2 regions of the Streptomyces sp. NPDC048516 genome follow, and region 1 is predicted to be linked to the other one. Evidence: riboswitches for the same ligand, from Rfam matches in the RefSeq annotation. Region 1 holds a riboswitch; the other holds the start of a gene.
What was found. Region 1 has a riboswitch for ZMP and ZTP ahead of glyA (serine hydroxymethyltransferase). Riboswitches for the same ligand answer to the same signal wherever they lie in the genome.
Positions count from the first base shown of each region.

Region 1 (15,912 bases):
CGGCGGGAGGAGGGTGATGTGCGTGGGGATGCCGGGTGCGGCCAGGTCCCCGAAGCCCGCGCGCTTCCTCTGGAGGAAGCTGCCGTACGGCTCCGGGACCGCGATCGAAACGCCCAGCGTTACGGTCCCCACTGCGTTCTCCCTCCTGACGTATGTGCGGCGCGCTCGCGCACCCTCTTAGTGTGCCGGGTGCGCGCCCTTCGCGGGGAGCGTCCTCAGCCGTCTTGTGCGCAGGCACAGGAGCCCCCACGGGTGGGAGGCCCGGGTCCTGTGCGGTCCGCGCGGCCGGTTGCGGCCCGCCGTACGGACGCTCCCGGCCGTGCGCGGACCGTGCCGTCAGTGCTTGGCCGGCAGCAATCCGAGCCGGTCATAGGTGGTGGCGAGGGTCTCGGCGGCCACCGCGCGAGCCTTCTCCGCACCCTTGGCCAGGATCGAGTCCAGCGTCTCGGGGTCGTCCAGATATTCCTGCGTACGGTCCCGGAACGGTGTGACGAATTCGACCATCACCTCGGCGAGATCGGTCTTGAGCGCGCCGTACATCTTGCCCTCGTACTTCTGCTCCAGCTCCGGGATCGTGGTGCCGGTGAGGGTGGAGTAGATGGTGAGGAGATTGGAGACACCGGGCTTGTTCTCCGCGTCGTAGCGGATCACGGTGTCGGTGTCGGTGACCGCGCTCTTGACCTTCTTCGCGGAGGCCTTCGGCTCGTCGAGGAGGTTGATCAGGCCCTTGGCGCTGGCGGCCGACTTGCTCATCTTGGCCGACGGGTCCTGGAGGTCGTAGATCTTGGCCGTCTCCTTGAGGATGTACGGCGCCGGGATCGTGAACGTCTCGCCGTAGCGGCCGTTGAAGCGCTCGGCGAGGTCGCGGGTCAGCTCGATGTGCTGGCGCTGGTCCTCGCCTACCGGGACCTGGTGGGCCTGGTAGAGCAGGATGTCGGCGATCTGCAGGATCGGGTATGTGAACAGGCCGACGGAGGTGCGGTCGGCGCCCTGCTTGGCGGCCTTGTCCTTGAACTGCGTCATCCGCGACGCCTCGCCGAAGCCGGTGAGGCAGTTCATCACCCAGCCGAGCTGGGCGTGTTCGGGCACATGGCTCTGGATGAAGAGCGTGCAGCGCTCCGGGTCGAGGCCGGCGGCCAGCAGCTGGGCGGCGGCGATCCGGGTGTTGCGGCGCAGCTCGGCCGGGTCCTGGGGGACGGTGATCGCATGCAGGTCGACCACCATGTAGAAGGCGTCGTGGGACTCCTGCAGCGCCACCCACTGGCGCACCGCACCGAGGTAGTTGCCGAGGTGGAAGGAGCCGGCGGTGGGCTGGATACCGGAGAGCACACGCGGAGAACTCTGCATGGCGGAGCCATTCCCCTGAGGGTGGTCGTGAGCGACGGTCGGGCGATCGAGAGCCATGCCATCGATTGTCTCAGGTCCGCAAGGGGGGACCGGCGCAAGGTGGCGGAACGTGGTGCGGGCCGTCGCCGGGGGCAGAGGCGGCCTGTTCGCGGGGGCCGGGAGCTGGCATCGTGGCTCGGGGCTCCGTGCCAGGCTCCGCGCCAGGGCTCCGCGCTACGTGCTCCCCCGGATCTCTGACCCGATCTGCGAGGACCGCCGATGACCGACGCCCGCCGTCCCGCACCACCGGCCGACGCCCCCCTTCCCGTGCCACCGGCCGACACCCGCCCTCCCGTGCCACCGGCCGACACCCGCCCTCCCGTGCCACCGGCCGACACCCGCCGTCCCGCACCACCGGCCGACACCCGCCCTCCCGTGCCACCGGCCGGCGCCGCCCCTCCCCCGCGCACCGACGCGGCGCCGCATCCGCTGGCCCCCGGCGGCGCCGGCCGGGCCGCGGCCGATGCGCTGCTGCGGGCGGCCGGTGCGGTGGTCCCCGTCCTGCTGCCCGGGGAGGTGCCCGCGGTCGCCGTCACCCGTCACGAGGTGCTGCGCGAGGTCCTTGCCCACCCCGAAGTCGCCAAGAACGCCTGCCATTTCGCCGCCCTGCACGACGGCACCGTGCCGCCCGGCTGGCCGCTGGCCACCTTCGCCACGGTCGACGGGATGACCACGGCCGACGGGGCCGAACACCGGCGGCTGCGCGGCCTGGTGACCAAGGCGTTCACCGCGCGGCGGGTGGCGGCGCTGCGGCCCCGGGTGGTGGAGCTGACGGCCGGGCTGCTGGACGCGCTGCCGGGGGCCGCCGCGGCCGACGGCACGGTGGATCTGCGCCGGCACTTCGCCTACCCCCTGCCGATGAGCGTGATCTGTGAACTGCTGGGCGTGGACGTCGCGTTGCGCGACCGGCTGCACGAGCTGTCGAACCTGATCGTGAGCACGACCGGCACGGCCGGCGAGGCACAGGCCGCCCACCGCGAGATCATCGCCGTCCTCGCCGAGGTCGCCGAGGCCCGGAGGGCGGACCCGGGCGACGATCTGACCAGCGCGCTGCTCGCCGCCCAGGAGGAGGACGGCGACCGGCTGAGCGGCCGGGAACTGGTCGGCACCCTGCTACTGATGATCATTGCCGGGCACGAGACCACGCTCAACCTGATCACCAACGCGGTGCGGGCCCTGTGCACCGGCCGCGGGCAGCTGGAGCTGGTGCGCAACGGGCGGGCCACCTGGGACGACGTGGTCGAGGAGACGCTGCGCTACGACAGCCCGGTCGCCCACTTCCCGTTCCGTTACCCGGTCCGGGACCTGGAGATCGGCGGCACGGTCGTCCCCCGCGGGACACCGATGCTGGCCTCCTACTCCGCGGCCGGCCAGGACCCGGACGCCTACGGCCTCGACGCGGACCGGTTCGACGTCACCCGGCGGCCCGCCGCCCGGCACCTCTCCTTCGGCCACGGACCGCACTACTGTCTGGGCGCGCCGCTGGCCCGGCTGGAGGCGACCGTCGCCCTGGAGGCGCTGTTCACCCGGTATCCGGCGCTGGACCTCGCCGTCCCGGACGCGGAGCTGCCGCCGCACCCGAGCTTCATCGGCAACAGCACCCACGTCCTGCCGGTCCGGCTCACCGGCTGATCACGGGCAGCCGGTGAGGCCGCCGGTGCTCAGCGGGTGAGCCGCCGCACCCCGGGCCTCAGGCCGTCGCGAGCCCCGGCGCCGGGTAGGCCGCCATGAGTTCCGCGACCTCCGTACGGATCACCGCCAGCGCCTCCTCGTCGCCCTTCGCCGCGGCCTGGACGCTGCGGTCGATCCACTCGGCGACCAGCGGCATCCGGTCCGTGCCCAGCCCGCGGGAGGTGAGGGACGGGGTGCCGAGGCGGATGCCGGAGGGGTCGAAGGGCTTGCGGGGGTCGAAGGGGACGGTGTTGTAGTTGACGACGATGCCGGCCCGGTCCAGCGCCTTCGCGGCGACCTTGCCCGGCACGTCCTTCGACGTGAGGTCGATCAGCACCAGGTGGTTGTCGGTGCCACCGGAGACCAGGTCGTAGCCACGGGCCAGCAGCGCCTCGGCGAGCGCCTTGGCGTTGGCGACGACGGCATGGGCGTAGTCACGGAAGGACGGGGCGGCCGCCTCGCGCAGGGCGACCGCGATGGCGGCGGTGGTGTGGTTGTGCGGACCGCCCTGCAGACCGGGGAAGACGGCCTTGTCGACCGCCTTGGCGTGGCTCGCCCGGGACATCAGCATGGCGCCGCGCGGGCCGCGCAGGGTCTTGTGGGTGGTGGTGGAGATGACGTCCGCGTGCGGGACGGGCGAGGGGTGGGCGCCGCCCGCGATCAGACCGGCGATATGGGCGATATCGGCGACGAGGACGGCGCCGACCTCCCGGGCGATCTCCCCGAACGCGGCGAAGTCGATGGTGCGCGGGACGGCGGTGCCGCCACAGAAGATGATCTTCGGGCGTTCCTTGCGGGCGAGCTCGCGCACCTCGTCGAAGTCGATGAGCGCGGTGTCGGCGCGTACGCCGTACCGGACGCCGCGGAACCAGGTGCCGGTGGCCGACACTCCCCAGCCGTGCGTGAGGTGACCGCCCATCGGCAGCGCCATGCCCAGCACGGTGTCGCCGGGCTCGGCGAAGGCGAGGTAGGCGGCGAGGTTGGCGGGCGAGCCTGAGTACGGCTGGACGTTGGCGTGCTCCACGCCGAAGACGGCCTTGGCGCGCTCCACGGCCAGCGTCTCGACGCGGTCGATGTTCTGCTGGCCTTCGTAGTAGCGACGGCCCGCGTACCCCTCGCTGTACTTGTTCTGCAGGACGGTGCCGGTGGCTTCCAGGACGGCGGCGGAGACGTAGTTCTCGCTGGGGATCAGCCGCAGGGTGTCGGACTGGAGCTGCTCCTCGGCGCCCACCAGCGCGGCGAGTTCGGGGTCGGCGGCGCTCAGCGCGGGATGCGAAAGGGGAAGGGACTGGGACATGGCGTCCTCCGGGGCGGTCGATCGGTGATCCGGTCGTGGTCCCGGGGTGCCCAGGCGGGGCGGCACCTCGTGGTGGTGGCCGCACACCGCTTCCTCGAGGTTGTTTCCCCGTACGCCAGTCGCGGTGCGCACCGCAGAGTCTAGGACACCCCCGGCCCCTGTCCGGCGGATCTTCGCAGGCCCGTCGCTCCTGGCCGGCGCGACAATGGAGAGGGGCGCGGCAGTGCCCGCGCCCCGCACGGTCTACCGAACGGAGTCACCGGTGACGTCCACGGAACGCAGCATCGCCGCCGCCGAGGCCCACAGCGCGCACAACTACCATCCGCTGCCCGTCGTCGTGGCCACCGCCCAGGGTGCCTGGGTGACGGACGTGACGGGCCGGCGCTACCTGGACATGCTCGCCGGGTACTCCGCGCTGAACTTCGGGCACGGCAACCGCCGGCTGCTCGACGCGGCCAAGGCCCAGCTGGAACGGGTCACCCTCACCTCGCGCGCCTTCCATCACGACCGGTTCGGCGACTTCTGTACGCAGCTGGCCGCGCTGTGCGGGATGGAGCTGGTGCTCCCGATGAACACCGGCGCCGAGGCGGTCGAGACCGCGGTGAAGACGGCCCGTAAGTGGGGCTACCAGGTCAAGGGCGTCCCGGACGGCCAGGCGAAGATCATCGTCGCGGACCACAACTTCCACGGCCGGACGACCACCATCGTCTCCTTCTCCACCGACCCAGAGGCCCGCGCAGGCTTCGGCCCGTACACCCCCGGCTTCGAGATCGTCCCGTACGGCGACCTGACCGCGATGGAGGCCGCCCTCGACGACCACACGGTCGCGGTGCTGCTGGAGCCGATCCAGGGCGAGGCGGGGGTGCTGGTCCCGCCGCCGGGCTATCTGGCCGGCGTACGGGAGCTCACCCGCAGCCGGAACGTGCTGTTCATCGCCGATGAGATCCAGTCGGGGCTGGGCCGCACCGGCCGGACCTTCGCCTGTGAGCACGAGGGCGTGGTGCCCGACATGTATGTGCTGGGCAAGGCGCTGGGCGGCGGGGTGGTGCCGGTCTCGGCGGTGGTCTCCTCCCGCGAGGTGCTGGGCGTCTTCGCGCCCGGCGAGCACGGCTCGACGTTCGGCGGGAACCCGCTCGCCTGCGCGGTGGCGCTGGAGGTGCTGGCGATGTTGCGGACCGGTGAGTTCCAGCAGCAGGCCGTGGAGCTCGGCGAGCATCTGCACAGCGAGCTGGGACTGCTGGTGGGCGGCGGCGCGGTGGACGCGGTGCGCGGCCGCGGACTGTGGGCCGGAGTGGACATCAACCCGTCACGCGGCACCGGACGGGAGATCTCCGAACGGCTGCTGGCGCGCGGGGTGCTGGTCAAGGACACCCATGGCGCCACCATCCGGCTCGCCCCGCCGCTGGTGATCAGCAAGGAGGACCTGGACTGGGGGCTGGAACAGCTGCGGGGGGTGCTGGCGGGATGAGACCGGGGCCGGACGCGCGCTGCCGCCGTGTGCCGTCCTCCCACGGGACAGCCCTCAGGCCAGAAGTGAGGCCGGGGCGACGAGCCGGGCACGTTCGTGGAGTTCCCGGGCGGAGTGGTTCAGCTCAGCTCGGCCGACGATCTCATCCACGAAGCCCGCCGCATGCTTGCCGGACGGGCATGGACACCCGGGGAACTGCACCTGCCGGCCGTGGAATTCACCGCATTCCTTACCGATGTACGCCGGCTGACCAAGAGCCGGGGCGGGCGCTTGACCGCCCTCGGCCACGTCATGCAGTTCCCGTGGGACGAGCGGGGCCGGCCCCGCCAGGGCATCGGCGCGAGTGACGCCGCACTGCTCGACACCTGGCCCGGCCTGCAGTTCGACAACACCCGCGACTACATCATGCTGGGGTTCGGCGGCGCGGCACGGAACCTGCCCGCCGGCGTCCTTGGGATGAACGGCCGGCAGTTGCACGACCTCACGGTCGAGCTCACCCGCACCTGGGACGCCCGGCTGCGCAAACTGTCCGAGCTGGCCGACCCGTCCACCTGCTTCCCCCTCAACATCCGCACCTCGGTCCCCATCGAGCGGCGGGCCACCAGCAACGTCACCCTGATCGGCGATGCCATCCACACCATGACGCCGGGCCGCGGGGTGGGAGCGAACACCGCGCTGCGCGATGCCGAGCTGCTGTGCGCCAAGCTGGTCTCGGCCCGGGACCGCGAGGTGCCGCTGATGGCGGCTGTCCGCGACTACGAGACGCAGATGATCGACTACGGCTTCGAGGCGGTCAGGAAATCCCTGGCGCAGATGCGGGGAAGCGATCCGGTCCACAAGCCGGTCATCGGCCGAGCGGTGCCGGCCGGGATGCGTACCGGGATGCGGGTGGTCAACCATTCGCCCCCGCTCAAGCGCAGGATGGCCGCCGCCGCACAGCAGTACCGCGGCCATGACCGCGACGCATAGCGGCGGCCCGACCGGCGTCCCCGCCGCGCGCCGGGCCGCCGCCTCAGCGGATCACATGCGGCAGAAAGCGGGCGTATTCATCGGTGACCGGCCCCGCCGACTCCCGGATGCCGAGGCCCGCCGACTCGTCCTCGACGACCCAGGCGCCGAGGACGACCCGATTGCCGTCGAAGTCCGGCAGCGGAGCCAACTCCTGGTAGCAGCAGGGGTCGTCGGGCCCCCGCAGTACCGGCTCGGCGCCCGGCTCGTGCAGGGTGACACCGGCGCCCTCCCGGCCGAGCAGCGGCTTGGCGACGTAGCCGCGGGTGTGCGCCAGCTCGCGCGGCCCGTCGAGGTAGGCGGGCAGCAGGTTCGGATGCCCCGAGTACAGCTCCCACAGGATTGCCAGCAGCGCCTTGTTGGAGAGCAGCATCTTCCAGGCGGGCTCGATCCAGAGCGTGGAGCCCGTTCCGCCGCCGTTGTCGAGGGTGTCCAGGACGAACGGGCCGAAGTCGTCGGTGGCCAGCCACTCCCACGGGTAGAGCTTGAAGCAGGCCCGCATGAAGCGCAGCCGCTGGTCGACGAAGCGGCCGGAGAGCCGGTCCCAGCCGATGTCCTCCATCGAAATGGTGACCGTCTCCAGGCCCGCCTGCTGCGCCGTCTCCTCCAGGTAGGCGACGGTCATCAGGTCCTCGCCGAGCTCATCGTCCGCCGAGTGCGCGAAGTGCAGCGGCGCGCCGGGCGGCAGCAGCTGGGCCTGCCGCTTCCAGGCCGCCACCAGCCGCTCGTGCAGCGAATTCCACTGGTCGGCGCCGGGGAAGCGTTCCTCCATCCAGAACCACTGCGGGCCGGCCGCCTCGACCAGTGAGGTCGGCGTATCGGCGTTGTACTCCAGCATCTTGGCCGGGCCGCTGCCGTCGTAGTGCAGATCGAACCGCCCGTAGAGGGAGGGAAGTTCCTCGCGCCGGCGCCAGGACTCGGCGACCAGGCGAGCCAGCCGCGGGTCCTCGATGCCGAGGTCGGCGAGGCGGTCGTGCTCGACGAGGTGCGCGGCCGCGGCCAGGCACATGCCGTGCAGTTCCTCGACGACCTCCTCCAGGGCCTCGACCTCGGGGAGGGTGAAGGAGTAGTAGGCGCTCTCGTCCCAGTACGGGCGCAGCGAGTCGTCCGGGTAGCGGGTCAGGGGGTAGATCAGGCCCTGCGCCTCAACGGTCTGCTGCCAGCCGGGGCGGGGTTCGATGGTGTGGCGTTCCATGCCGTTCGGTCCGCTCAGCCGCCGAAGGAGCCGTGCCGGCCGCCGCCCGATCCGGAGCAGCCGAAGCCGCCCCGGTTGACGGCCGTGGTCTTGCTGAAGGTTCCCTCGTCGGCGTACTTGCCGCCGGCGTTGTTCGGGTCGTAGTACCACTGGCCGTCGACGGGCGTCTTGGCCCCGGTGCCGCCTCGGCCCTTCGTGCCGTATCCGCCGCTTGCGGTGCTTCCGGTGCCACTGCTTCCGGAGGACGAACTGCCGCCTGCCGCGCAGTTCTTGGAGTCGACGATGCGGTAGCCCTTGAGGGTGTCGTAGCTGTTGCGGTCCACACAGCGCTTGTCGGGCTCGGAGCCGCAGGACGTCAGTGCGGCCGCCAGGGCCCCCATCCCGCCCAGTATCACCGTGCTCGACCGCAGCCGCCGACGTGCTTTCTCTGCCATGTTCTGCCTTCCCCCGTGAGCATCTGGAACATCTGGAACATCTGAGTCTCTGGGACTCTGAAGCTCCGGAACATCTGGATTTCTGGAACATCCGTTGGAGCGGAGCCAGCGTAGACGTCCCCCTTGGGACCGCCGCAAGGCGGGAGGCCGGTGCGGCGGCGGACACGCAAGACGGGCGTCGGGCCGCCCTCGGGGAGGACGGCCCGGCACTGTGGATGGTGGTGCGGTTTGTGGATGGTGGTGCGGTAGGGGACGGGGGGTCAGGGGCCCGCGAGGACGGTCTGGGTGTCGGTGTCGCTGGAGCCGGTGAAGTTGGTGTCACCGGCGTAGACCGCCGTGATGATGTAGACGCCGGTGGTCAGCGGGGTGCTGACCGCGGCGACACCGGAGCCGTCGAGCGTGCCGTTGAGGTTGATGGTGGTCACACCGTCGGTGACGGTGAAGTTGACCGTTCCGGTCGGGACGCCGCTGCCCGGCGCCACCGCCGAGACGAACGCGAGGATCGCGACCGTGTCGCCGGAGTTGGAGGGGTCGGGGAACGAGGTGGCCGTGATGGTCGTGGAGGCCTGGCTGACGGTCTGGGTGTCCGTGCCGCTGGAGCCGGTGAAGTTGACGTCGCCGCTGTAGGTCGCGGTGACGTTGTGGACACCCGCGTCAAGCGTGCTGGTGGTGACGGTGGCGACGCCGCCGGAGACGGTGCCGGTCAGTGTGCCGCCCCCGCCACCGTCAATGACGAAGACGACCGAGCCGGTCACCGTGCCGGCGCCGGGCGGGACCGGCGCCACCGTGGCGGTGAAGGTCACCGTCTGCCCGAAGACCGACGGGTCGGGCGAGGACGTGACCGTGGTGGTCGTCGCCGCCTGAGCGACCGTCTGCGTGTCGGTGCCGCTCGACGCCGCGAAGTTGGCGTCACCGTTGTACGTCGCGGTGACGGGGAACGTACCCGCGTTCAGCGCGCTGGTCGTGACGCTGGCCGTCCCCCCGGAGAGGGTGCCGGTCAGCGTCGGACCGCCGGTGATGGCGAAGGTGACCGTGCCCGTGGGCATACCCGCACCCGGTGCGACCGGCGCCACCGTCGCCGTGAACGTCACCGACTCACCGACCACGGACGGGTCGGGCGAGGACGTGACCGTGGTCGTCGTCGCCGCCTGGCCGACCGTCTGCGTGTCCGTGCCGCTGGAGCCGGTGAAGTTGGCGTCACCGCTGTAGGTCGCCGTGACCGTGTACGCGCCCGCGGTCACCAGGCCGCTGGTGGTCACGCTGGTGGTACCGCCACTGAGGGTCCCGGTCAGCGTGACCGTGGTGACCCCGTTCGTCGCGACGAACACCACCGTGCCCGTCGGCGTACCCGCACCCGGCGCCACCGGAGCCACGGTGGCCGTAAAGGTCACCGGTTCACCCACCACGGACGGGTCGGGCGACGACGAGACCGAGGTGGTCGTCGCCGCCTGGGTCACCGTCTGGGTGTCCGTACCGACCGAGCCGTTGAAGTTGGCGTCACCGCTGTAGGTCGCCGTGACGGAGTAAACGCCCGCCGTCACCAGGCCATTGGTGGTCACGCTGGTGGTGCCACCGCTGAGCGTGCCGGTCAGCGTCACCGTGGTGACCCCGTCGGTGGCCACGAAGGTCACCGTGCCCGTCGGCGTACCCGCGCCCGGCGCGACCGGAGCAACCGTCGCCGTAAAGGTCACCGACTCACCGACCACGGACGGGTCCGGAGCCGAGGTCACCGTGGTGGTGGTCGATGCCTGGGTCACTGTCTGGGTGTCGGTGCCGCTGGAGGAGGAGAAGTTGGCGTCACCGCTGTAGGTCGCCGTGACCGTGTAGACGCCCGCGGTCACCAGGCCGCTGGTGCTGACGCTGGTGGTGCCACCGCTGAGCGTGCCGGTCAGCGTCACCGTGGTGACCCCGTCCGTCACGACGAACACCACCGTGCCCGTCGGCGTACCCGCACCCGGCGCCACCGGAGCCACCGTCGCCGTAAAGGTCACCGACTCACCGACCACGGACGGGTCGGGCGAGGACGTAACCGTGGTCGTCGTCGCCGCCTGGCCGACCGTCTGCGTGTCCGTGCCGCTGGAGCCGGTGAAGTTGGCGTCACCGCTGTAGGTCGCCGTGACCGTGTAAACGCCTGCCGTCACCAGGCCATTGGTGGTCACGCTGGTGGTGCCACCGCTGAGCGTGCCGGTCAGCGTCACCGTGGTGACCCCGTCGGTGGCCACGAAGGTCACCGTGCCGGTCGGCGTACCCGCACCGGGCGCCACCGGAGCCACCGTCGCCGTAAAGGTCACCGACTCACCCACGACCGACGGGTCGGGCGAGGACGTGACCGTAGTGGTCGTCGCCGCCTGACCGACCGTCTGCGTGTCCGTGCCGACCGACCCCGTGAAGCCGGCGTCACCGCTGTAGGTCGCCGTGACCGCGTAAACGCCCGCCGTCACCAGGCCATTGGTGGTCACGCTGGTGGTGCCACCGCTGAGCGTGCCGGTCAGCGTCACCGTCGTGACCCCGTCCGTCACGACGAACACCACCGTGCCCGTCGGCGTACCCGCACCCGGCGCCACCGGAGCCACCGCCGCCGTAAAGGTCACCGACTCACCCACGACCGACGGGTCCGGCGAGGACGTGACCGTAGTGGTCGTCGCCGCCTGGCCGACCGTCTGCGTGTCGGTGCCGCTGGAGGAGGAGAAGTTGCCGTCACCGCTGTACGTCGCCGTGACCGTATGCGTCCCCACGCTCAAGGCGCTCGTGGTGACGCTCGCCGTGCCCCCGGAGAGGGTGCCGGTCAGGGTCGGGCCACCGCTGATGACGAACACCACCGTGCCCGTCGGCGTACCCGCACCGGGCGCCACCGGAGCCACCGTCGCCGTGAACGTCACCGGCTCACCGACCACGGACGGATCGGGGGAGGACGTCACCGTGGTGGTCGTCGAGGCCTGACCGACCGTCTGGGTGTCCGTACCGACCGAGCCCGTGAAGCCGGCGTCACCGCTGTACGTCGCCGTGACCGCATAAACGCCCGCGGTCACCAGCCCACTTGTGGCCACGCTGGTCGTACCGCCGCTCAGCGTGCCGGTCAGCGTCACCGTGGTCACGCCGTCCGTCACCACGAACGTCACCGTGCCCGTCGGCGTACCCGCACCGGGCGCCACCGGAGCCACCGTCGCCGTGAACGTCACCGGCTCACCGACCACGGACGGATCGGGGGAGGACGTCACCGTGGTCGTCGTCGCCGCCTGATTGACCGTCTGGGTGTCCGTACCGCTGGACGTGGTGAAGTTGGCGTCGCCGCTGTACGTCGCCGTGACCGTGTGTGAGCCCACGCTCAGCGCACTCGTGGTGACGCTCGCCGTGCCCCCGGACAACGTGCCGGTCAGCGTCGGGCCGCCACTGATGACGAAGGTGACCGTGCCCGTCGGCGTACCCGCACCCGGCGCCACCGGAGCCACCGTCGCCGTAAAGGTCACCGGCTCACCGAAGACCGACGGGTCCGGCGACGAGGTCACCGTGGTGGTCGTCGCCGCCTGGTTGACGGTCTGGGTATCCGTACCGACCGAACCGGCGAAGTCGGCGTCGCCGCTGTAGGTCGCGGTGACCGTGTGGCTGCCGGCGCTCAGGGCGCTGGTGGTGACGCTCGCCGTGCCTCCGGAGAGGGTGCCGGTCAGGGTCGGGCCACCGCTGATGACGAAGGTGACCGTGCCGGTCGGCGTTCCCGCACCCGGCGCGACCGGGGCCACCGTCGCCGTGAAGGTCACCGGCTGCCCGACGAGCGACGGATCGGGCGAGGAGGTGACCGTGGTGGTGGTCGCCGCCTGGTTGACGGTCTGGGTGTCGGTGTCGCTGGAGCCGGTGTAGTTCGCGTCGCCGCTGTAGGTCGCGGTGACGGTGTAAACGCCTGCCGTGACCAGTCCGTTGGTGCTGACGGTGGCGACGCCGGCGCCGTCGAGGGTGCCGCTGAGAGTCACCGTCGTGACCCCGTTGGTGATGAGGAACGTGACCGTCCCGGTCGGCACCCCGCCGCCGGGGAACACCGGCCCGACGAAGGCGGTGAAGTTGACCGTCTGCCCCGTCACGGAGGGGTCGGGGAAGGAGGTGACCGTGGTGACCGTGGACGCCTGGTTGACGGTCTGGGTGTCCGTACCGCTGGAGCCGGTGAAGTTGGCGTCACCGCCGTACGTCGCCGTGACCGTGTGCGTACCGGCCGACAAGGCGCTGGTGGTGACGCTCGCCGTGCCCCCGGAGAGGGTGCCGGTCAGCGTCGGACCGCCACTGATGACGAAGGTGACCGTGCCCGTCGGTGTACCCGCACCCGGCGCCACCGGGGCCACCGTCGCCGTGAAGGTCACCGGCTGCCCGACGACCGACGGGTCCGGCGAGGAGGTGACCGTGGTGGTGGTCGCCGCCTGATGGACGGTCTGGGTGTCCGTTCCGACCGAACCCGTGAAGTTGGCGTCACCGCTGTACGTCGCCGTGACCGTGTGCGTACCGGCGGACAGGGCGCTGGTGGTGACGCTCGCCGTGCCCCCGGAGAGGGTGCCGGTCAGCGTCGGACCGCCACTGATGACGAAGGTGACCGTGCCCGTCGGCGTACCCGCACCCGGCGCCACCGGGGCCACCGTCGCCGTGAACGTCACCGGCTGCCCGACGACCGACGGGTCCGGCGAGGAGGTGACCGTGGTGGTGGTCGCCGCCTGCCCGACCGTCTGCGTGTCCGTGCCGCTGGAGGCGTTGAAGTTGCCGTCGCCGCTGTAGGTCGCGGTGACCGTGTGCGTACCGGGGGACAGGGCGCTGGTGGTGACGCTCGCCGTGCCCCCGGAGAGGGTGCCGGTCAGCGTCGGGCCGCCACTGATGACGAAGGTGACCGTGCCGGTCGGAGTGCCAGCGCCCGGCGAGACCGGGGCCACCGTCGCCGTGAACGTCACCGGCTGGCCGACTGCCGACGGGTCGGGGGCCGAGGTCACCGTGGTCGTCGTGGAGGCCTTGGTGACGGTCTGGGTGTCCGTGCCGCTCGACCCGGCGAAGGTGCCGCTGCCGCTGTAGGTCGCCGTGACCGTATGGGAGCCGACGCTGAGGCCGCTGGTGGTGACGCTCGCCGTGCCGCCCGAGAGCGGTGCCGTCAGCGTGGGGCCGCCGGAGATCACGAAGGTCACCGTGCCGGTCGGGGTACCCGAACCGGGCGGGACGGGGGCAACGGTCGCCGTGAAGGTCACGGCCTGCCCGAAGACCGACGGATCGGGGGACGAAGTGACCGTGGTGGTCGTCGGCAGCAGGGTCGCCTGCACCGTTTGTGTGTCGGTACCGGCGGACGCATTGAATTGGGCATTGCCGTTGTAGGTCGCGGTGATGGCATGTGTGCCGACGCTGAGACTGCTGGTGGTGACGGTCGCGGTGCCGCCCGAGAGCGTGCCCGTCAGGGTGCCGCCCCCGCCACCGCCGATGACGAAGGTGACCGTGCCGGTCGGGGTGCCCGCCCCTGGCGCGACCGGCGCGACGGTGGCGGTGATGGACACCGGCTGCCCGAAGGTCGACGGGTCGGGGGACGAGGTGACGGTCGTGGTCGTCGACGCCTTGCCCACCGTTACGGAGGCCAAGCCGCTGGACGGCGAGAACTGCGCGCTGCCGTTGTAAGTCGCGGTGACGGTATGGAAGCCGACGCTGATCCCGTTGACCGTGACGGTCGCGGTGCCACCCACGAGTGTGCCCGTCACGGTGGGCCCGCCGGTGACGACGAAGGTGACCGTGCCGGTGGGTGTGCCGAGCCCTAGCGGGATGACAGTGGCGGTCAGGGTGACCGGCTGCCCGAAGACTGCTGGATTTGGTGATGCGGATGCCAAGGTGAAGGTGGGTGCCATGGAATGGCCCTCCGGAAGGTGTGATGATGGCGGGCCGTTCAGCTCCCCGTAGCGCATGTCGCTCTGCGGGAAGTGGGCATCAACCTGGGGCGCAGGACCGGTCTTTACTCCCGGCGGCGATTCGCATCTGGGTACCGGTGTGCTCCGTCAGGCCGGCAACCCGCCGGTCGATAGCACCAGTAGGCGCGCGAATCATGACGACGCGCCATAGCCGTCCCGCGCATTTGCCCTGAATGGCCCAGCGCGCAGCGGCTCGCACGGCGCCTCGCGGCGCGCGCTGCGGGGCGCTGAGGTGACGGGCGTCGGTACCGGTGACGCGCGATCGGCGCAGGACCTCGCCGCGAGCCGGTGCCGCACCACCTGCAACGCTGTTGCACAACAGCGCAGTTGCCGATGACGGCGTGCCGTCGACCTGAGGACGTGACCATGACTGAGCCTGAACCTGCCCTGGTGCCGGGGCAGCTGCCCGGCGGGCTGACGCTGCGCCGTCCCACCTCCGCGGACCACCCACGGCTCCAGGTGGCCCTGGCCGAGTGGTGGGGTGGCCTGGGGGGTGAGGCGGGCGCACTGCAGCGTCAGTTGCTCGTACCGCGCCTCTTTCTGCAGCACTTCGCCGACACCAGCTTCCTGGTCGAGCGCCCGGACGGGACCCTGCACGCCTTTCTGATCGGGTTCCTCTCCCAGACGGACCCCAGAACCGCCTACATCCACTTCGTGGGGGTATGCCCGCAGGGCCGGAGGGACGGCATCGGCCGCGCCCTCTACGACCGTTTCTTCGCCACGGCCCGCACGGCGGGCCGCAGCCAGGTCCGCTGCATCACCAGCCCCGACAACCGCGACTCCATCGCGTACCACACCCGTATGGGCTTCCGGCTGGAGCCGGGCGACCGGTTCGACGACCGCGGTGTACCGGTGCACGAGGATTACGACGGGCCGGGGCTCGACCGGGTGTCGTTCGTACGGGAGGTGTGATCCGGGGGTCCCGTACCCCGGGGGTCCCGTACCCCGGGGGTCCCGTACCCCGGGGGTCCCGTACCCCGGGGGTCCCGTACCCCGGGGGTCCCGTACCCCGGGGGTCCCGTACCCCGGGGGTCCCGTATCCGGGTGTCCCGTATCCCGCGTCTGCCTCTCGTATCCGTGTCCCGTGCGCCCTCTCCGCGCCTCTCGCCTCCTGCCCCCCCCGGCCGCTACTCCCCCGGTTCCTGCTCCCCCGGCTCCTGCTCCCCCGATGGCAGCGCCCTGAGCAAGGCGTCCACGGCTCCCGCGAAGGAGTGGTCGGGCGGGGTGCCGTAAGCCACTACCAGTGCGTCGCGGGAGGCCGGTGGGGCGGTCGGGTCGTGGAAGCGGCTCAGGCCGTCCAGGGCGAGACCCTGCCGGCGGGCGGCCCGGAGGGTGGCCTGTTCGGTGCCGGGCGGGAGTTCCAGTACGGCGTGCAGGCCGGCGGCGATACCGGAGACACGGACCTGGGATGCGTGGTCGGCCAGGGCGGCCACCAGTTGATCGCGGCGGCGCCGGTAGCGCAGCCGCATACCGCGAAGATGGCGGTCGTAGGCGCCGGAGGACAGGAACTCGGCGAGAGTGAGCTGGTCCAGCGCCCCGGA
Region 1 is NZ_JBICWS010000002.1:146,846-162,757, reverse strand. Features, by position in the region: gene ACGFR7_RS04585 (2'-5' RNA ligase family protein) at 1-132, opposite strand, end outside; gene trpS (tryptophan--tRNA ligase) at 337-1,347, opposite strand; gene ACGFR7_RS04575 (cytochrome P450) at 1,606-3,018, shown strand; gene glyA (serine hydroxymethyltransferase) at 3,077-4,354, opposite strand; ZMP/ZTP riboswitch at 4,396-4,487, opposite strand; gene rocD (ornithine--oxo-acid transaminase) at 4,617-5,822, shown strand; gene ACGFR7_RS04560 (FAD-dependent oxidoreductase) at 5,937-6,791, shown strand; gene ACGFR7_RS04555 (glutathionylspermidine synthase family protein) at 6,835-8,025, opposite strand; gene ACGFR7_RS04550 (hypothetical protein) at 8,040-8,459, opposite strand; gene ACGFR7_RS04545 (Ig-like domain repeat protein) at 8,720-14,311, opposite strand; gene ACGFR7_RS04540 (GNAT family N-acetyltransferase) at 14,738-15,283, shown strand; gene ACGFR7_RS04535 (PLP-dependent aminotransferase family protein) at 15,499-15,912, opposite strand, start outside.

Region 2 (15,912 bases), on a different contig from region 1:
TGCTCGACGGTCAGCCCGCCGACGATCGAGCGCAGGTGACCGGCGAAGATCCGGCCCACCAGCTCTTCCATGGTGGCCTGCTCGTCCAGGAAGCGGCGCGCGGCGTTGGCGATAGACGTCTGGTCGTCACCGACCTTGAAGACGGCGACCGCCCGGACCCCGATCCGGATGCCCTGCTGGGTGACGCAGTCCTCGGAGATCTCCGCCTCCCGCAGCGACAGCGCCAGCACGCTCGCCTTCTGTTTGACGGGCATGACCCAGCAGCCATGGCCCGTGACGATACGGAATTGGGCGTCCCCGGTCCGGCGCTTCGAGCCGGAGATCAACAGCGCCTCGTTCGGCGCAGGAACATGCCAGAACAACATCGGAAGGCTCCTGGTCCGTTGCGACCGGCCCCGGCCGGTGTGCGGAGGCGGCCACGGGAAGGGAGTGCTCAGGTGGCCGGCCGCGGTCTTCGGGACGGCCCGGTCACGCGGGCAGCGGCGCGACGATCACCGACCGCGCCGAGGTGTGGTCCACCACGATGACCTGGGTATGACGGGCGATGGGCTCGCGGGACCAGGCGGCGAAGGCTTCGGTCCCGCCGCGTACGGGCAGCAGCACCTCGCCGGGGCCGTCGGCCGGGATGGAGACGGTCACCCGCCCGATCACCCCGATCGGGCTGAAGTCCGTGTCATCCGTCGCGCTCACCCGGGCTCCGTCGCTGGTCAAAGCCGCTGCCGGGGCAAGACCTGGCAGCGGGAATTCCTCGACAACTCAACGGTACTCCGGCCGGGGCGGCGCTTCAGTCCGCGCTGCCGGGGCTGTCGGCCCCGGCACCGGGTTCAGGCGTCCGGGCGAGGCGGAACGGGCCGCAGGGACCTGTTTCCTCGGCGGCGGCAGCACATCTGGCGCGCGATGGGGCCGCAGGGCCGTGAGGGCGGTCTCGGTCTCCTCCATCAGCGCGCGGTAGGAGACCAGCCGCTGCCACTCCGGATCGGCAACCCCGGGCACGGTGGCGGCGCGCTCCGTCCACTGCTTCACCAGCCCGGCGTACACCGGTGTCTGCCGGAGGATGTCCGCGGTGATCCACCGCGGCATCTGCCCGGTGCGGGGGAGGGGGGTTCGTCCGTGGCCTGCGACGGTGCCGGAAGAGGGGTCGCTCATGGCCGTAGAAACGATTCTTCCGCCCTGGGGTCACTGCGTATTTTTACCGCGGCACGTACGTCCGCCGTGAAGGCAAGGGCGTATCTCTCTCGAATATCACCTTATGCAGTGATCTATAGCCGGGAAGCAGTCCAATCCGGGCGAGGAAACGTTGTCGCAGTCATGGAACCGAGGGAGTTGTGGGAGCGCCATGCCGTACTCGCACAGGCGTTTTGCACCAGCGATGACGAGGTACGCCGTACGCAGGGGCTCCTCGACGAGGCCGAGGCCCGCCGCTCGCGGACCCTGGCCGCCTTCGCCGTGACCGTGGGCAGCGACGCGGTGGTGGCGGAGCTGCTCGGCCTGGACGAGCGCGAAGTACGCCTGGCCCGCCGCACGGTGGGCAAGGAGGACGCCCGCGCGGTCGCCAAGAGCCTGCTCGCCCAGACCACGCGCGAGCAGCCCCCCGGCCCGCAGACCGCCACGCCCTCCGCGACACCCCCCACGACACAGTCCACGACGCCCCCCGCGGCGCAGCCCGTGGGCCCGGCAGCGGCGCCGGCTGCTGCCGCCCCCCAGCCTCCCCATGCCCCCCAGCCCCACGAGCCGGCCTGGGCGCCGGCGCTGGACGCGGTCCTGATGAGCGGCTGGCACAGCGGAGTTGACCTCACCGCGCTTGCCACCGAACTCGGGCTCGATGTCCGGCTCCTCGTGGCCCGCGCACAACAGCTCGCCGCCGAAAGCCGGCCGGTGCAGTCGCCGCCGCCGGACCGCACCGGCCGGCACCGCCGGCTGGCCCATCTCCCGCCCGCCCCGCAGCACGAGAGCACCCCTTCGGCCTGGCGCGAGCGACCGCCGCAGCCCCCGCGCGAGCCCTACGAGCAGGAGCCCTGGAAGCAACAGCAGTACCCGAATTACCGAGACCAGCGGGAGTACCAGGACTACCAGGAGCACCAGGACTACCGGGTGTACGAGGAGCATCCGCAACAGCACCCGCAACACGTACAGCAGCATCCGCATCACATGCAGCAGCACCAGCACCAGCACCAGCAACAGCAGAACCAACAACATTCACTGCATCAGCATCAGCAACCTTCACCGCATCAGCAGTATCAACAGGCCTCCCATGCCACCTGGGATGCCAGTGCCATCACCGCCGCCCAGCATGATTGGGACGGCATCCTCAGCCAGTGGGAAGCCACCACCTCCTCCACACCGCCGCTCTCGGCCCCTGGCCAAGGGGGTGTCTGACGAGCCCGGCCGCCTCCCCGGTGCCCGCACGGCGGTTGAGGCACCCGGTGGGCGTGGCGCAGCTGATGCCCCGGGACCGCTTCCAGGGGTGTCCGGGCGTCCGGAGTCCGGCCTTTGGCCTCCGGCCTCGGGCGTCGATTAGAGTGGGCGCCGAGCCGTGACTGGCGCTTGGGTGGAGTACCACCGGGGAGCGGCTCGGCCACTCCTGGCCGGTGCCGCGCGCCTGGGCGATCCGACACGACGCTCAGGAGCACCGATGACCCCGACCGCCCGCCTCATGGACGGCAGCGCACTGGCCCGTCGTATCGTCGAACAGGCCGCGGAACGCGCGGCGGACCTCACCCGGCAGACCGGAACGTCCCCGTGTCTGGCCACCGTGCTGGTGGGTGACGACCCCGCCTCGGTGACGTACGTCCGCATGAAGCGCGCACGGTGCGAGAAGGCAGGGATCCGCTCCCGGCATGTCGCGCTCCCCGCCGCCACCACGACCGCCGAGCTGGTCGACACGATCACCGCGCTGTCGGACGATCCCGACGTCCACGGCATCCTGCTCCAGCACCCGGCCGGGCCGCACATCGACGAGCGCGCCGCCTTCGAGGCCATCGCCCCCGAGAAGGACGTCGACGGCGTCACCTGCCACTCCTTCGCCGCGATGAGCTTCGGCCTGGACGGCTTCGCCTCCTGCACGCCCGGCGGCATCCTCCGCCTCCTGGACCACTACGACGTCGACCTGGCCGGCAAGCATGCCGTCGTGGTCGGGCGCAGCGCGATCCTCGGCAAGCCCGTCGGGATGCTGCTGCTCGCCCGCGACGCCACGGTCACCTACTGCCACTCCCGCACCACCGACCTCGCGTCGATCACCAAGGACGCCGATGTCCTGGTCGCCGCCGTGGGACGGCCCCGGTTCCTGCGCGGCGAACACCTCAAGCCCGGGGCCGTCGTGATCGACGCCGGCTCGAACCCCGGCAACGTCGGTGATGTGGACTTCGACTCGGCGTGCACCCGTGCCTCCCTGATCACCCCGGTCCCCGGCGGCGTCGGTCCGATGACCATCGCCACCCTGCTCACCCAGACCGTGGATGCCGCCACCGCCCAGATGACGAAGACGGCCTGACCGCCGCGCGTCAAAGTTCCGTAAGGGGCCGAAAGCGTCCGCCCGGCCTGCGGTGATCGTCCGTATGATCGCGAGGGTGGTGGTCACTCCGGGCGTGAACGACCATGACGGAGCAGCGAGTTGTCATCGTGGCGGGGGCGGTTCGGGCATCGGTGCCGCTACGGCACGGCTGCTGCGGGCGGCCGGACGCCAGGCGGTGATCTCCGGCCGCCGGACCGAACCGCCGCACCGTCTCGCCGAGGTGACCGGAGCGCCGGCCCATCCCTCCGACGTGACGGTGGCCGACCCCGGCGGCGACGTACCCTCCTTCCGTATCGAGGCACGTGACGGCGCGAAAGGCTGAGGCGACGATGGCAGACACCCTTTACCGGGATCGTTGGATCGAGTGCACCTCCGACGCCCTGCGCATCCGCGGCTACTACTTCCCGTGGGGCACGAAGACCGTCCGCTACCGCTCGATTCGCGCGGTCCGGCGGGTGGAGATCGGCGCCTTCAGCGGGCAGGCCCGGATCTGGGGGACCGCCCATCCGCGCTACTGGGCGAGCCTGGACCCGGGGCGGTTCTCGAAGAAGCACGCGCTGATCCTCGATCTTGGCCGCTACGTCCGTCCGTTCATCACGCCGGACGACGCCGAGGCCGTGGAAACCATCCTTCGCGAGCGGGCGCCCGCACCGCCGGTGTGATCCGCCGGTCCGGCAAGCCCTTGGGGCGGCGCCCTCCCGGGCGGAGGTCAGGCGGTGAGCGCCTGGTTGGCGAGTTCGCGGCGCAGGCGCATGAAAGGGCGCGGGCGGTTGAGGGCGAGTACCGCGGTGGTGCGCCCGTCCCGTTCGTAACAGGCGAGGAAGCTGCGGTCGTCGGGGGAGCCCTCGAGGATGCGCGGGGTGTCGGTGGGCAGCCGCCGGCCGGCGAACTGGAGGCGTACGCCGTACTGGTCGGACCAGAAGTACGGCAGGCTGCGGTGGGTGGCGACGGTGCTGCCGGCCAGCAGGTTCTGCGCGGCGACGGCAGCCTGTTCGGTGGCGCTGGTCCAGTGCTCCGCGCGCACGCCGTTCACCCGGGCGACGTCGCCGACGGCCACGACGGCGGGCAGCGGGGTGACACAGCCCGCGTCGCACCGCACGCCGTCGTCGAGCGGCAGTCCGGAGTCCGTCAGCCAGCCGGTGCGGGGGCGCACCCCGATGCCGATGACGACCACCTCGGCGGGGAGCAGCCGGCCGTCGTTCAGTTCGACCCCGGTGACGCGGTCTTCGGTGCCGCCGCTGTGCAGCCGGGCGACACCGGTTCCGGTGAGCAGGGTGACGCCGTGGTCCCCATGGAGGGCGGAGCAGATCTCGGCCATGGCGTGGCCGAGTTGGGGGACGAGGGGGAGCGGGGCGGCCTCGACCACGGTGACGTCATGGCCGAGGGCGGCGCAGGACGAGGCGACCTCGGCGCCGATGAAGCCGCCGCCGATCACCACGACCCGGGCCGGCGACGAGGACAGATCCGCGCGGAGCGCCTGGGCGTCGTCGAGGGTGCGCAGGGTGTGGGCTCCGGCGGGCATCGGGCCGGGGAGGAGGCGTGGGGTGGCGCCGGTGGCGAGCACCACGCCGTCGGTGGTCAGGGAGCGGCCGCCGTCGAGCAGCACCGTGCGCCCGCCGGTGTCGAGCCCGGTGGCCCGGGTGCCCAGCAGCCATTCGGCATCCAGCTCGGCGATCTCCTCGGCGTCGGCCAGGGCGAGTTGACCCTGGTCGGTGGTGGTGCCGGTGAGGAAACCCTTGGACAGCGGGGGCCTGTCGTAGGGGCGGTGGCACTCGTCCCCGACGATCACCAGGCGGCCGTCGAATCCCTTGGAACGCAGGGCCCGGGCGGCGTACAGACCCGCCAGCGAGGCCCCGATGACAGCGACCGACTTCATGCGGCGGTGCCCTCCTCGGCGGCGTGTTGGACGTAGATCATGCCGTCCTGGACGGTCACGGGGTGGGTGCGCACCGCCCGGCGGGCGGGCAGGCAGGTCGCCGCTCCGGTGCGCAGGTCGAAGGAGGCGGCGTGCAGCGGGCATTCGACCAGACACCCTTCCAGCCAGCCGTCGGACAGCGAGGCGTCCTGGTGGGTGCAGGTGTCGTCGATGGCGTAGAGCTGCCCGTCGGCGTGGAAGACGGCGATCGGCGGTGCGGTGTCGATGCGTACGGACTCGCCGGTCGGCAGGTCGGCGAGAGGGCAGACAGGAATCACAGGACCCCCCTGTTACTGTTCGGTATCATCGAGTTTCGCGGTGCGCACGATGAAGCGCTATGCGCAACAGAATCCCGATGGCAGGCGGATGCGTCAAGCGCTCCCCGGAATTGCCGGAACCATGCCGCGGTGCCGGAGCCGCGGCGTCGTAAGTCCGTTGCCAAGAGGGCGGGTGTACCCCTTGACGCTGCCGATCCGGCGTTCCCACTATGTCTCTCATCGCGCAACCAGTCGTGCACTGCGCAACACTGAGGGGTAGGGCATGCCACACGAAGTCCGTGCCGTCGTCGCGGCGGCACAAGGCGCACCCGTCGAGCTGCAGACGATTCTGGTGCCGGATCCCGGCCCCGGAGAAGTGCTCGTCGCCGTACAGGCCTGCGGGGTCTGCCACACCGACCTGCACTACCGGGACGGTGCGATCAACGACGAGTTCCCCTTCCTGCTCGGCCACGAGGCGGCCGGTGTCATCGAGGCGGTCGGCCCCGGCGTGACCGCCCTGGCCCCTGGCGACTACGTCGTCCTCGCCTGGCGGGCGCCCTGCGGCACCTGCCGGTCCTGCCGTCGCGGACGGCCCTGGTACTGCTTCGACTCCGGCAATGCCACCCAGCCGATGACCCTGCGGGGAGGCACCCCGCTCGCCCCCGCGCTCGGCATCGGCGCGTTCGCCGAGAAGACCCTGGTCGCCGCCGGGCAGGCGGTCAAGGTCGACCCCCATGCCCGCCCCGAAGCCGCCGGCCTCATCGGCTGCGGAGTGATGGCCGGGTACGGCGCGGCCGTGCACACCGGCGCGGTGGGCAGCGGAGACACCGTCGCCGTCATCGGCTGCGGCGGCGTGGGCAACGCGGCGATCGCCGGTGCGTCGATCGCCGGTGCGCGCCGGGTCATCGCGGTCGACATCGACGACCGGAAGCTGGACGGCGCGACCCGCTTCGGGGCCACCCACACCGTCAACTCCCGTGGTACGGACCCCATCGAGGCGGTGCGCGGACTGACCGGGGGCCATGGCGCGGATGTGGTGATCGACGCGGTCGGCCGCCCCGAGACCTACCGGCAGGGGTTCTACATGCGCGACCTCGCCGGGACCCTGGTCCAGGTCGGCGTCCCCGACCCGGACATGCGTATCGACCTGCCGCTGATCGATCTCTTCTCGCGCGGCGGCGCCCTGAAGTCCTCCTGGTACGGCGACTGCCTGCCCAGCCGCGACTTCCCCGTGCTCATCGACCGCTACCTCAGCGGACGGCTCGACCTCGACGGATTCGTCACCGAGACGATCGCCCTGGACGAGGTGGAGTCCGCGTTCGACAAGATGCGCGACGGCCGGGTACTGCGCTCCGTCGTGCTCATCTGACGGCGTCCCACCCACCGCCGACCACCCCTACCAGCAGGAGGAGGGTCATGTCCCGCACGCCCGCACACCCATCCCGTGTGGTTGTCATCGGTGCCGGCATCGTCGGCTGCTCGCTCGCCGACGAGCTGACCGCCCGTGGCTGGACCGAGGTCACCGTCCTCGAACAGGGCCCGCTGCCGGCCCCCGGCGGCTCCACCTCGCACGCCCCCGGCCTGGTCTTCCGGACCGGCCCGTCCAAGACCATGACCGAGTTCGCCGCCTACACCGTCGAGAAGTTCGGCGCCCTGGAGGTGGACGGGCTGTCCTGCTTCAACCAGGTCGGCGGCCTGGAGATCGCCACCACCGAGGCCCGCTGGGCCGATCTGCACCGCAAGGCCGGACTCGCCGCCTCCTGGGGCGTACGGGGTGAACTGCTCTCCCCGCAGCAGTGCAAGCAGCTGTGGCCCCTGCTGGACGAGACCAGGCTCTACGGCGGCTTCCACACCCCCGACGACGGGCTGGCCCGCGCGGTGCCCGCCTGCCGCGCCCAGATCGCCCGGGCCGAGAGCCGCGGCGCCCGCTTCCTGGAGCGGCACACCGTCACCGGCATCGAGCGGGAGGGCGGCCGGGTCACCGGCGTCGTCACCGACCGCGGCACCTTCCCCGCCGACCACGTCGTCTCGGCCGCCGGCTTCTGGGGCCCGGTGATCGGCGCGATGGCCGGGGTCGACGTACCGCTGCTGCCACTGGCCCACCAGTACGCCACCACCGAGCCGCTGCCCGAGCTCGCCGGCGTCAACGACCCCGGTGAGGCGAGCAAGCCGATCCTGCGCTTCCAGGACCGCGACCTCTACTTCCGTGAGCACCACGACCGGCTCGGCATCGGCTCCTACGCCCACCGCCCGATGCCCGTCGACCCCTTCACCGTCCCCGCCTTCGACGAAGCTCCTGTGATGCCCTCCTCGCTGCCCTTCACCGAGGACGACTTCGCCCCGAGCTGGCAGGACAGCGTCGGACTGCTGCCCGCGCTGGCCGACTCGCGGGTGGCCGAGGGCTTCAACGGCGTGTTCTCCTTCACCCCCGACGGGATGCCGGTCCTCGGCGAATCCCGCGAACTGCGCGGATTCTGGCTCGCCGAGGCGGTCTGGGTCACCCACTCCGCGGGCGTCGCCAAGGCCGTCGCCGAGTGGATGACGGACGGCCGGCCGGGATGCGACATCCATGAGTGCGACCTCTACCGCTTCGAGGACGCCCAGCGCTCGCCCGCCTACATCGCCGACCGCGGCGCCCAGAGCTTCATCGAGGTCTATGACGTCATCCACCCGCTGCAGCCCATGGAGCAGCCGCGGCCGCTGCGCACCAGCCCCTTCTACCCGCGGCAGCAGGAGCTCGGCGCGTACTTCCTGGAGGCCGGCGGCTGGGAGCGCCCGCACTGGTACGAGGCCAACGCCCCGCTCGCCGAGGGGCTGACCCTTCCCGAGCGCGACGCCTGGTCCGCCCGCTACTGGTCGCCGATCGCCGCCGCCGAGGCCAGGGCCACCCGCGAAAAGGTCGCCCTGTACGACATGACCCCGCTGCGCAGGCTGGAGGTCACCGGGCCCGGCGCCCTCGCCTTCCTCCAGCGCATGACCAGCAACAATCTCGCGAAGAAGCCGGGCGCGGTCACCTACACCCTGCTCCTGGACGAGACCGGCGGCATCCGCTCCGACCTCACCGTCGCCCGGCTGGCCCCCGACCGCTTCCAGGTCGGTGCCAACAGCGCATCCGACCTCGACTGGCTGCTGCGGCATGCCTCGGAAGGGGGCCCCTCCCGCTCCAGCGAAGCCGAGAGCGGGGGAGTGCAGATCCGCGACATCACCTCCGGCACCTGCTGCATCGGCGTCTGGGGCCCGCTCGCCCGTGACCTGGTGCAGCCGCTCACCCGCGACGACTTCTCCCACCAGGCCTTCGGCTACTTCCGGGCCAAGCAGACCCACCTCGGCCATGTCCCGGTCACCGCCATGCGTCTCAGCTATGTCGGCGAGCTCGGCTGGGAGCTGTACACCACCGCCGACCTGGGACTGCGACTGTGGGACACGCTCTGGGAGGCCGGTCAGGAGCACGGGGTGATCGCCGCAGGCCGCAGCGCCTTCAACAGCCTCCGGCTGGAGAAGGGTTACCGCTCCTGGGGCCATGACATGACCACCGAGCACGACCCGTACGAGGCCGGTGTCGGCTTCGCCGTCCGCCCCGCCAAGGGCGACTTCCTCGGCCGCGACGCACTGGAGGGCCGGAGCGAGGAGACCGCGGCGCGCAAGCTCACGTGCCTCACCCTCGACGACCCCGAGGCCGTCGTCCTGGGGAAGGAACCGGTCCACGCCCCCACTCTCGACTCCGCCCGAGCGGGAGGTGCCCCCACCGGCAACCCCGTCGGCTATGTCACCTCCGCCGCCTACGGTTACACCCTCGGGCGGGGCATCGCCTACGCCTGGCTGCCGGCCGCCGCGGCATCCCCCGGAACCCCCGTCCACATCGAATACTTCGGCGAGAAGATCCCCGCGACAGTCGCCCAGGAACCCCTCTTCGATCCGCAGATGGAACGCATCCGCACGTAGCCGCCCTCCGTTGGTGCACCGGTGATCCGCTCGTCCCCCGTACGCAGAAGGAGCAACCGCATGGCTCCCACCTACGACGTCATCGTCCTCGGCCTCGGCGGCATGGGCAGCGCCGCCGCCCACCATCTCGCCGCCCGCGGCGCCCGGGTCCTGGGCCTGGAGAAGTTCGGCCCGGTGCACCACCGCGGCTCCAGCCACGGTGGCTCCCGTATCACCCGGCAGTCCTACTTCGAGGACCCTGCCTACGTCCCGCTGCTGCTGCGCTCCTACGAGCTGTACGAGAAGCTGGAGCGGGACACCGGCCGCGAGATCACCACCCTCTGCGGCGGGGTGATGATCGGCCGCCCCGACAGCCGCACCGTCGCCGGCAGTCTGGAATCCGCCCGCCGGTGGGACCTCCCGCACGAGATGCTCGGCCCCGAGGAGATCCGCCGCCGCTTCCCGACCCTCACGCCCGCCGAGGACGAGGTCGCGCTGTACGAGGCGCGGGCGGGCCTGGTCCGGCCGGAGTACACCGTCGCCGCGCAGATCCAGCTGGCCGGCCAGGACGGTGCCGAGCTGCACTTCGAGGAACCGGTCACCCGCTGGGAGGAGCTGCCCGGCGGTTGCGGGGTCCGCGTCCACACCCCCGAAGACACGTACACCGCGGGCCAGTTGGTGATCTGCCCGGGCGCCTGGGCACCCCAGCTGCTCACCGACCTGGGTGTGCCGTTCACCATCGAACGGCAGGTCATGTACTGGTTCGCCCCCGACGGCGGCACCGCGCCCTTCGTCCCCGAGCGGCACCCGATCTACATCTGGGAGGACGACCGGGGCGTCCAGGTCTACGGCTTCCCGTCGATCGACGGCCCCGGCGGCGGCGCCAAGGTCGCGTTCTTCCGCAAGGGCACCGTCTGCACCCCGGAGACCATCGAACGCACGGTGCACGACCACGAGGTACGGGCCATGGCCGACCAGATGCGCCCCCGTGTCCCCGCCCTCCCCGGCCGCTTCCTCAAGGCCGCCACCTGCATGTACTCCAACACCCCCGACGAGCACTTCGTGATCACCCGGCACCCCGCCCACCCGGAGACCGTGACCGTCGCCTGCGGATTCTCCGGACACGGCTTCAAGTTCGTCCCCGTGGTCGGCGAGATCGTCGCCGACCTCGCGCTGACCGGGGCCACCGCGCACCCCATCGAGCTGTTCGACCCCCGCAGGCCCGCCGCGGCCGCTTGAGGAGACCGTCATGACGACCACTCACACCGAGACCGCCCCGGCCCCGGCCACCCCGCCCGCGGCCGGCGCCTCCCCGAGCCTGATCGCCACCCTCGCCGGCCACTACTACACCGACCCCGGCATCTTCCGCCAGGAGCAGGAGAAGATCTTCGAGCGGCTGTGGTTCTGCGCGGTCCGCAGCGCCGACCTGGGAAGGCCCGGAGCCTTCCGTACGGTCCGGATCGGCCGGGAGAGCGTGCTGATCACCCGCAACCGCGCCGGGGACTTGCGCGCCTTCCTCAACATCTGCCGGCACCGCGGCGCGCAGCTGTGCACCGAGGAGTCCGGCGAGGTCCGCCGCAACCTGCAGTGCCCCTACCACGCCTGGACCTACGACCTCGACGGCCGTCTGGTGGCCGCCCCCAACCTGCAGAGGATGCCGGACATCGACCGCACCGAACGCGGTCTGGTCACCGTCCCGCTCCGCGAATGGCTCGGCTACGCCTGGGTGTGCCTGGCCGATGAGCCGCCGTCCTTCGAGGACACCGTGATCGGCGCGGCCGTCGAGCGGCTGGGTGACGCCGCCTGCCTCGACCGCTACCGCACCGAAGGGCTCGCCCTCGGCAAGCGCCTGACCTATGACGTGCGCGCCAACTGGAAGCTCATCATCGAGAACTTCATGGAGTGCTACCACTGCGGCACCATCCACCCCGAACTCACCGAAGTCCTCCCGGAGTTCGCCGACGGATTCGCCGCCCAGTACTACGTCGGCCATGGCGCGGCCTTCTCCGAGGAGGCCACCGGATTCACCGTGGACGGCACCGAGGGCTTCGGCCGGCTCCCCGGTATCGAGGACACCCAGGACCGCCGCTACTACGCGATCACCGTCCGGCCGCAGGTGTTCGTCAACCTCGTCCCGGACCATGTCATCGTCCACCGGATGTTCCCGATGGCCCCCGACCGCACCGTCGTCGAGTGCGACTGGCTGTATCTGCCCGAGGTCGTCGACTCCGGTGCCGACCTCTCCAAGTCCGTCGAGCTCTTCCACCGGGTCAACTCCCAGGACTTCGAGGCCTGTGAGCGCACCCAGCCCGCGATGAGCTCGCGCGCCTACCGTGCCGGCGGGGTGCTGGTGCCCAGCGAGCACCACATCGGCGCCTTCCACCACTGGGTCACCGACCGCCTGGCGGGAGAGGACGCCTGAACTGCTCTTCGAGGGCCGCTGAGGGGCCGCGCGCACCGGGCGGGCGCGGGAGATCACCTCTGGGGCGGCGACCATGTTTCCGATGCCGCGAGCCTAAGGGTTGTCCCGTGATCCCTTGATCCCTGGCGGGCGCACGACGCCCACTACGGCATCTGGAGGTCCGGGCGCGGCGCTGTTCGCGGAGCGGCCTCGTGCACCGTGCGCCTGCGCCCGTTCCCCCGGCCCGCCTGGGGAACGGGCGCCCTGAGCTCGGGCCATATGGTCCGACCACACCCTCTGTGTGACATAGTTTTGCCAAGGGAGCACGGGGCCGAGCCGGGGAGTGGTGGATGTCTGCCGAATGGCGACCTGTGCGGCAGTCGCGCACACATGAGCTCGTGCTGGAGCGTATCGAGGAACGGGTGCTCACCGGAGAGCTCAAGGCCGGGGACCGTTTGCCGCCCGAGAGAGAGCTGGCACCGGTGCTCGGCGTCAGCCGGTCCGCGCTGCGCGAGGCGCTGCGGGTGCTGGAGACGATCGGGGTGCTGGTCGCGCAGGCGGGCCGTGGGCCGGACGCGGGGGCGCGGATCGTACGCAACCCGGACGACGCACTGGGCCGGCTGCTGCGCCTGCACTTCGCTCTGGGGAGCTACAGCCTGCACGACGTGCTGGAGGCCCGGGTGGTGCTGGAGCGTTCCAGCTTCGAGGCCGCCGCGGAGCACGCTTCGGTACAGGACCTCGACGAGGCCGAAGCGCTCCTCGCGCGTATGCAGGAGCCCGAGGTGGGGGTCGTCGATTTCAACGACCTGGACACCCGGTTCCATGTCGCCATCGCCCGTAGCTCGGGCAATCAGCTCACCTCCACCCTCACCTCGGCCGTACGGGAGTCGGTGCGTCCGCTGATCCTGCGGGCGCTGGAGACGGCGGAGGACTGGCCGGCCACGGCGGGTGCGCTGAACGCCGAGCACGCCGAGCTGCTGCGTCTGGTGCGTGCGGGCAAGGGAGCGAAGGCCGCCGACCTGGTCGAGGCACATATCCGTGGTTTCCACGGCACATTGGTCGACGAGAAGCCCCAGGCGGACGAGGCGGACGAGGCGGACGAGGCGGACGAGGCGGACGAGGCGGACGAGGCGGACCGGGAAGCCCGGGAAGGCTGAGCCGTCCGGGCGAAGGCCCGGACCCGTAGGCGAAAGCCGCGTCAGGGCCGGCGCCTGGGGTGACCCCACCCCAGGTCGACCCACCCCGCCCCTTCTCCTTCCTCCCCGTTTCCCTACGGCAGCATCCAGGACGGCACCGGCAGCGACTGGAGCGCGACCAGGACGCACAGCACCGCCAGCATCGCGACGCTGTACCCGGCGACCTTGCGCAGCAGGATCCGCTCGGTGCCGGGCTGTTCCACCGCGGTCGCCGCGATGGTCAGGTTCTGCGGGCTGATGAGTTTGCCGACGACTCCGCCGGTGGTATTGGCGGCCACCAGCAGGGTCGGGTCGATGCCCACGGCCTTTCCCGCGGTCTGCTGGAGCGTGGCGAACAACGCGTTCGACGAGGTGTCCGAGCCGGTGACGGCGGTGCCGAGCCAGCCGAGGACCGGGGAGAGCACGGCGAAGAAGCCGCCGGTGGCGGCGAGCCAGGTGCCGATGGCGAGGGTCTGGCCCGACTGGTTCATCACGTAGCTCAGGGCCAGGACGGTGGCGACCGTGGCGATGGCGGTCCGCATGTTCCGCACGGTGCGCCCGGCGCAGACCAGGCCCGTGCGCGCGGTCATCGGGAAGCGGTCGGAGTCCTTTGCGCGGCTGTAGATCAGCATCACGAGGAGGCCGGAGAGGATCAGCAGGGAGCCGGGATTGGCCAGGATCTCCAGCTTGTAGACCGCGCTGCCCGCGGGGGAACCGTCGGCGGCCAAAAGATTCCCGTACAGGCCGGGCCAGTTGAGCTGGAGGGTGGCGGCACCGAGCAGCCGGGGGATGTCGAGTCCGCCGATGCGGAGCTTGGCGAGGGCGAAGACCGCGATCACCAGGAGGTACGGCAGGACGGCGAGGCAGACGCGGCGGCCGGTCAGCGGTTCGGCCTCGACCCGGGAGCGCTGGTCGTCCGGCGTCGTGGGGGACCAGAAGCGCAGCATGACCACGGCGGCGCCGAAGCCGGCGAGCGCGGCGACGACATCGGTGAGCTCGTACGCGAAGTGGGCCGAGCACCAGAACTGGGCGAGGGCGAACACCGCCCCGGTGACCAGGGCGATGGGCCACAGCTGCCGCAGCCCGCGCCGTCCGTCGACGAGGAAGAGCAGCAGCAGCGGGACGAAGAGGGCGAGCAGCGGGCTCTGACGGCCGATCACGCCGGCGAGGTCCCCGGCCGGTATGCCGGTGAGCGTGCCCGCGGTGGTGATGGGGATGGCCATGGCGCCGAAGGCGACGGGTGCGGTGTTGGCGACCAGGACGGTCACGGCCGAGGTGAGTCGCGGCAGGCCGAGCGCCATCAGCATGGCGGCGGTGATCGCGACGGGGGCGCCGAACCCGGCGAGGGCTTCGAGAAGCCCGCCGAAGCAGAACGCGATGAGCATGGCCTGGATGCGCAGATCGCCGCGGCCGACGGAGTTGAAGGAGCGGCGCAGGTCCTCGAAGCGGTTGCTGACCACGGTGAGTTCGTAGAACCAGATGGCCGAGACCACGATCAGCATCACCGGGAAGAGGCCGAAGGCCAGACCCTGGGCGGCGGAGAGTGCGCCGAGCCGCAGGGGCATCCCGTAGCCGAGGACCGCGACCAGCAGCGCGGCCAGCAGGGCGCCGAGGGCGGAGTGCAGCGCCGGGCGCCGGGCCGCCATCAGCAGCACGAAGAAGGTCGCCAGGGGGACCAGCCCCAGGAGGGCGGTGGCGGTGAGGCTGTCCCCGACGGCGGCCACGTCGGGGGTGTAGGCCGCCAGGACGGCGGGTGGTGTGGTGGCCACGGAGTGCTCCTCATCGAGTCATCGAGTTCTGCGCGCCGTCCGTCCGGTCGGAACCTCCCGTGCCCGGCGAGAGCGGCGCGCCCGGTGGCTGAGAATCGGCCCTCAGTAGCCCATTGAAGATGTCGCATGTCAATAAGGTCGGACCAAACTCCGCCCTTACTTTTCTCTTCGGTCCGGAGCGCGTATGGTCGGACCATAAGCGAGGGAGGCTCCATGCGCATCGCGCTCTTCGCCACCTGCCTGGGAGACACGCTCTTCCCGGAGGCGGTGAAATCCACCGCGGTCCTGCTGGCCCGTCTGGGGCACGAGGTGGTGTTCCCGCCGCAGCAGACCTGCTGTGGCCAGATGCATGTCAACACCGGCTACCAGCGGGAGCCGGTGCCGCTGGTGCGGAACTTCGCCGAGCAGTTCGGCGACCCGTCGATCGAGGCGGTGGTGATGCCGTCCGGGTCGTGCGCGGGCTCGGTCCGCCATCAGCACGAGACCGTCGCCGCACGGTACGGGGACGCCGCGCTGCGCGCCGGGGTCGCCGCCGTGAAGGCCAAGACGTACGAGCTGTCCGAATTCCTCGTCGACGTGCTCGACGTGACCGACGTCGGCGCGTACTTCCCCCACCGCGTGACCTACCACCCCACCTGCCACTCCCTGCGGATGCTGCGGGTGGGCGAGAAACCGCTGCGGCTGCTGCGCGCCGTCGAGGGCATCGACCTGGTGGAACTTCCCGAGGCCGACGCATGCTGCGGCTTCGGCGGCACTTTCGCGGTCAAGAACGCCGGCACCTCCACCGCGATGCTGCGGGACAAGATGGACCACATCGCCGGCACGGGCGCCGAGGTGTGCACAGCGGGCGACTCGTCCTGTCTGATGCACATCGGCGGCGGCCTCTCCCGCATCGGGGCCGGTACGCGAACACTGCACTTGGCGCAGATCCTCGCCGCCACCCGCACCGCGCCCCACGCCCTG
Region 2 is NZ_JBICWS010000009.1:144,347-160,258, forward strand. Features, by position in the region: gene ACGFR7_RS19720 (SPFH domain-containing protein) at 1-365, opposite strand, end outside; gene ACGFR7_RS19725 (hypothetical protein) at 469-690, opposite strand; gene ACGFR7_RS19730 (hypothetical protein) at 757-1,146, opposite strand; gene ACGFR7_RS19735 (hypothetical protein) at 1,309-2,376, shown strand; ZMP/ZTP riboswitch at 2,524-2,612, shown strand; gene ACGFR7_RS19740 (bifunctional 5,10-methylenetetrahydrofolate dehydrogenase/5,10-methenyltetrahydrofolate cyclohydrolase) at 2,633-3,490, shown strand; partial or broken gene ACGFR7_RS19745 (SDR family NAD(P)-dependent oxidoreductase) at 3,595-3,779, shown strand; gene ACGFR7_RS19750 (hypothetical protein) at 3,841-4,173, shown strand; gene ACGFR7_RS19755 (NAD(P)/FAD-dependent oxidoreductase) at 4,221-5,387, opposite strand; gene ACGFR7_RS19760 (bifunctional 3-phenylpropionate/cinnamic acid dioxygenase ferredoxin subunit) at 5,384-5,704, opposite strand; gene ACGFR7_RS19765 (S-(hydroxymethyl)mycothiol dehydrogenase) at 5,967-7,052, shown strand; gene ACGFR7_RS19770 (FAD-dependent oxidoreductase) at 7,100-9,625, shown strand; gene solA (N-methyl-L-tryptophan oxidase) at 9,686-10,843, shown strand; gene ACGFR7_RS19780 (aromatic ring-hydroxylating dioxygenase subunit alpha) at 10,854-12,026, shown strand; gene ACGFR7_RS19785 (FadR/GntR family transcriptional regulator) at 12,356-13,162, shown strand; gene ACGFR7_RS19790 (L-lactate permease) at 13,276-14,949, opposite strand; gene ACGFR7_RS19795 ((Fe-S)-binding protein) at 15,163-15,912, shown strand, end outside.
Region 2: another riboswitch for ZMP and ZTP. It lies ahead of ACGFR7_RS19740 (bifunctional 5,10-methylenetetrahydrofolate dehydrogenase/5,10-methenyltetrahydrofolate cyclohydrolase); the one in region 1 lies ahead of glyA (serine hydroxymethyltransferase).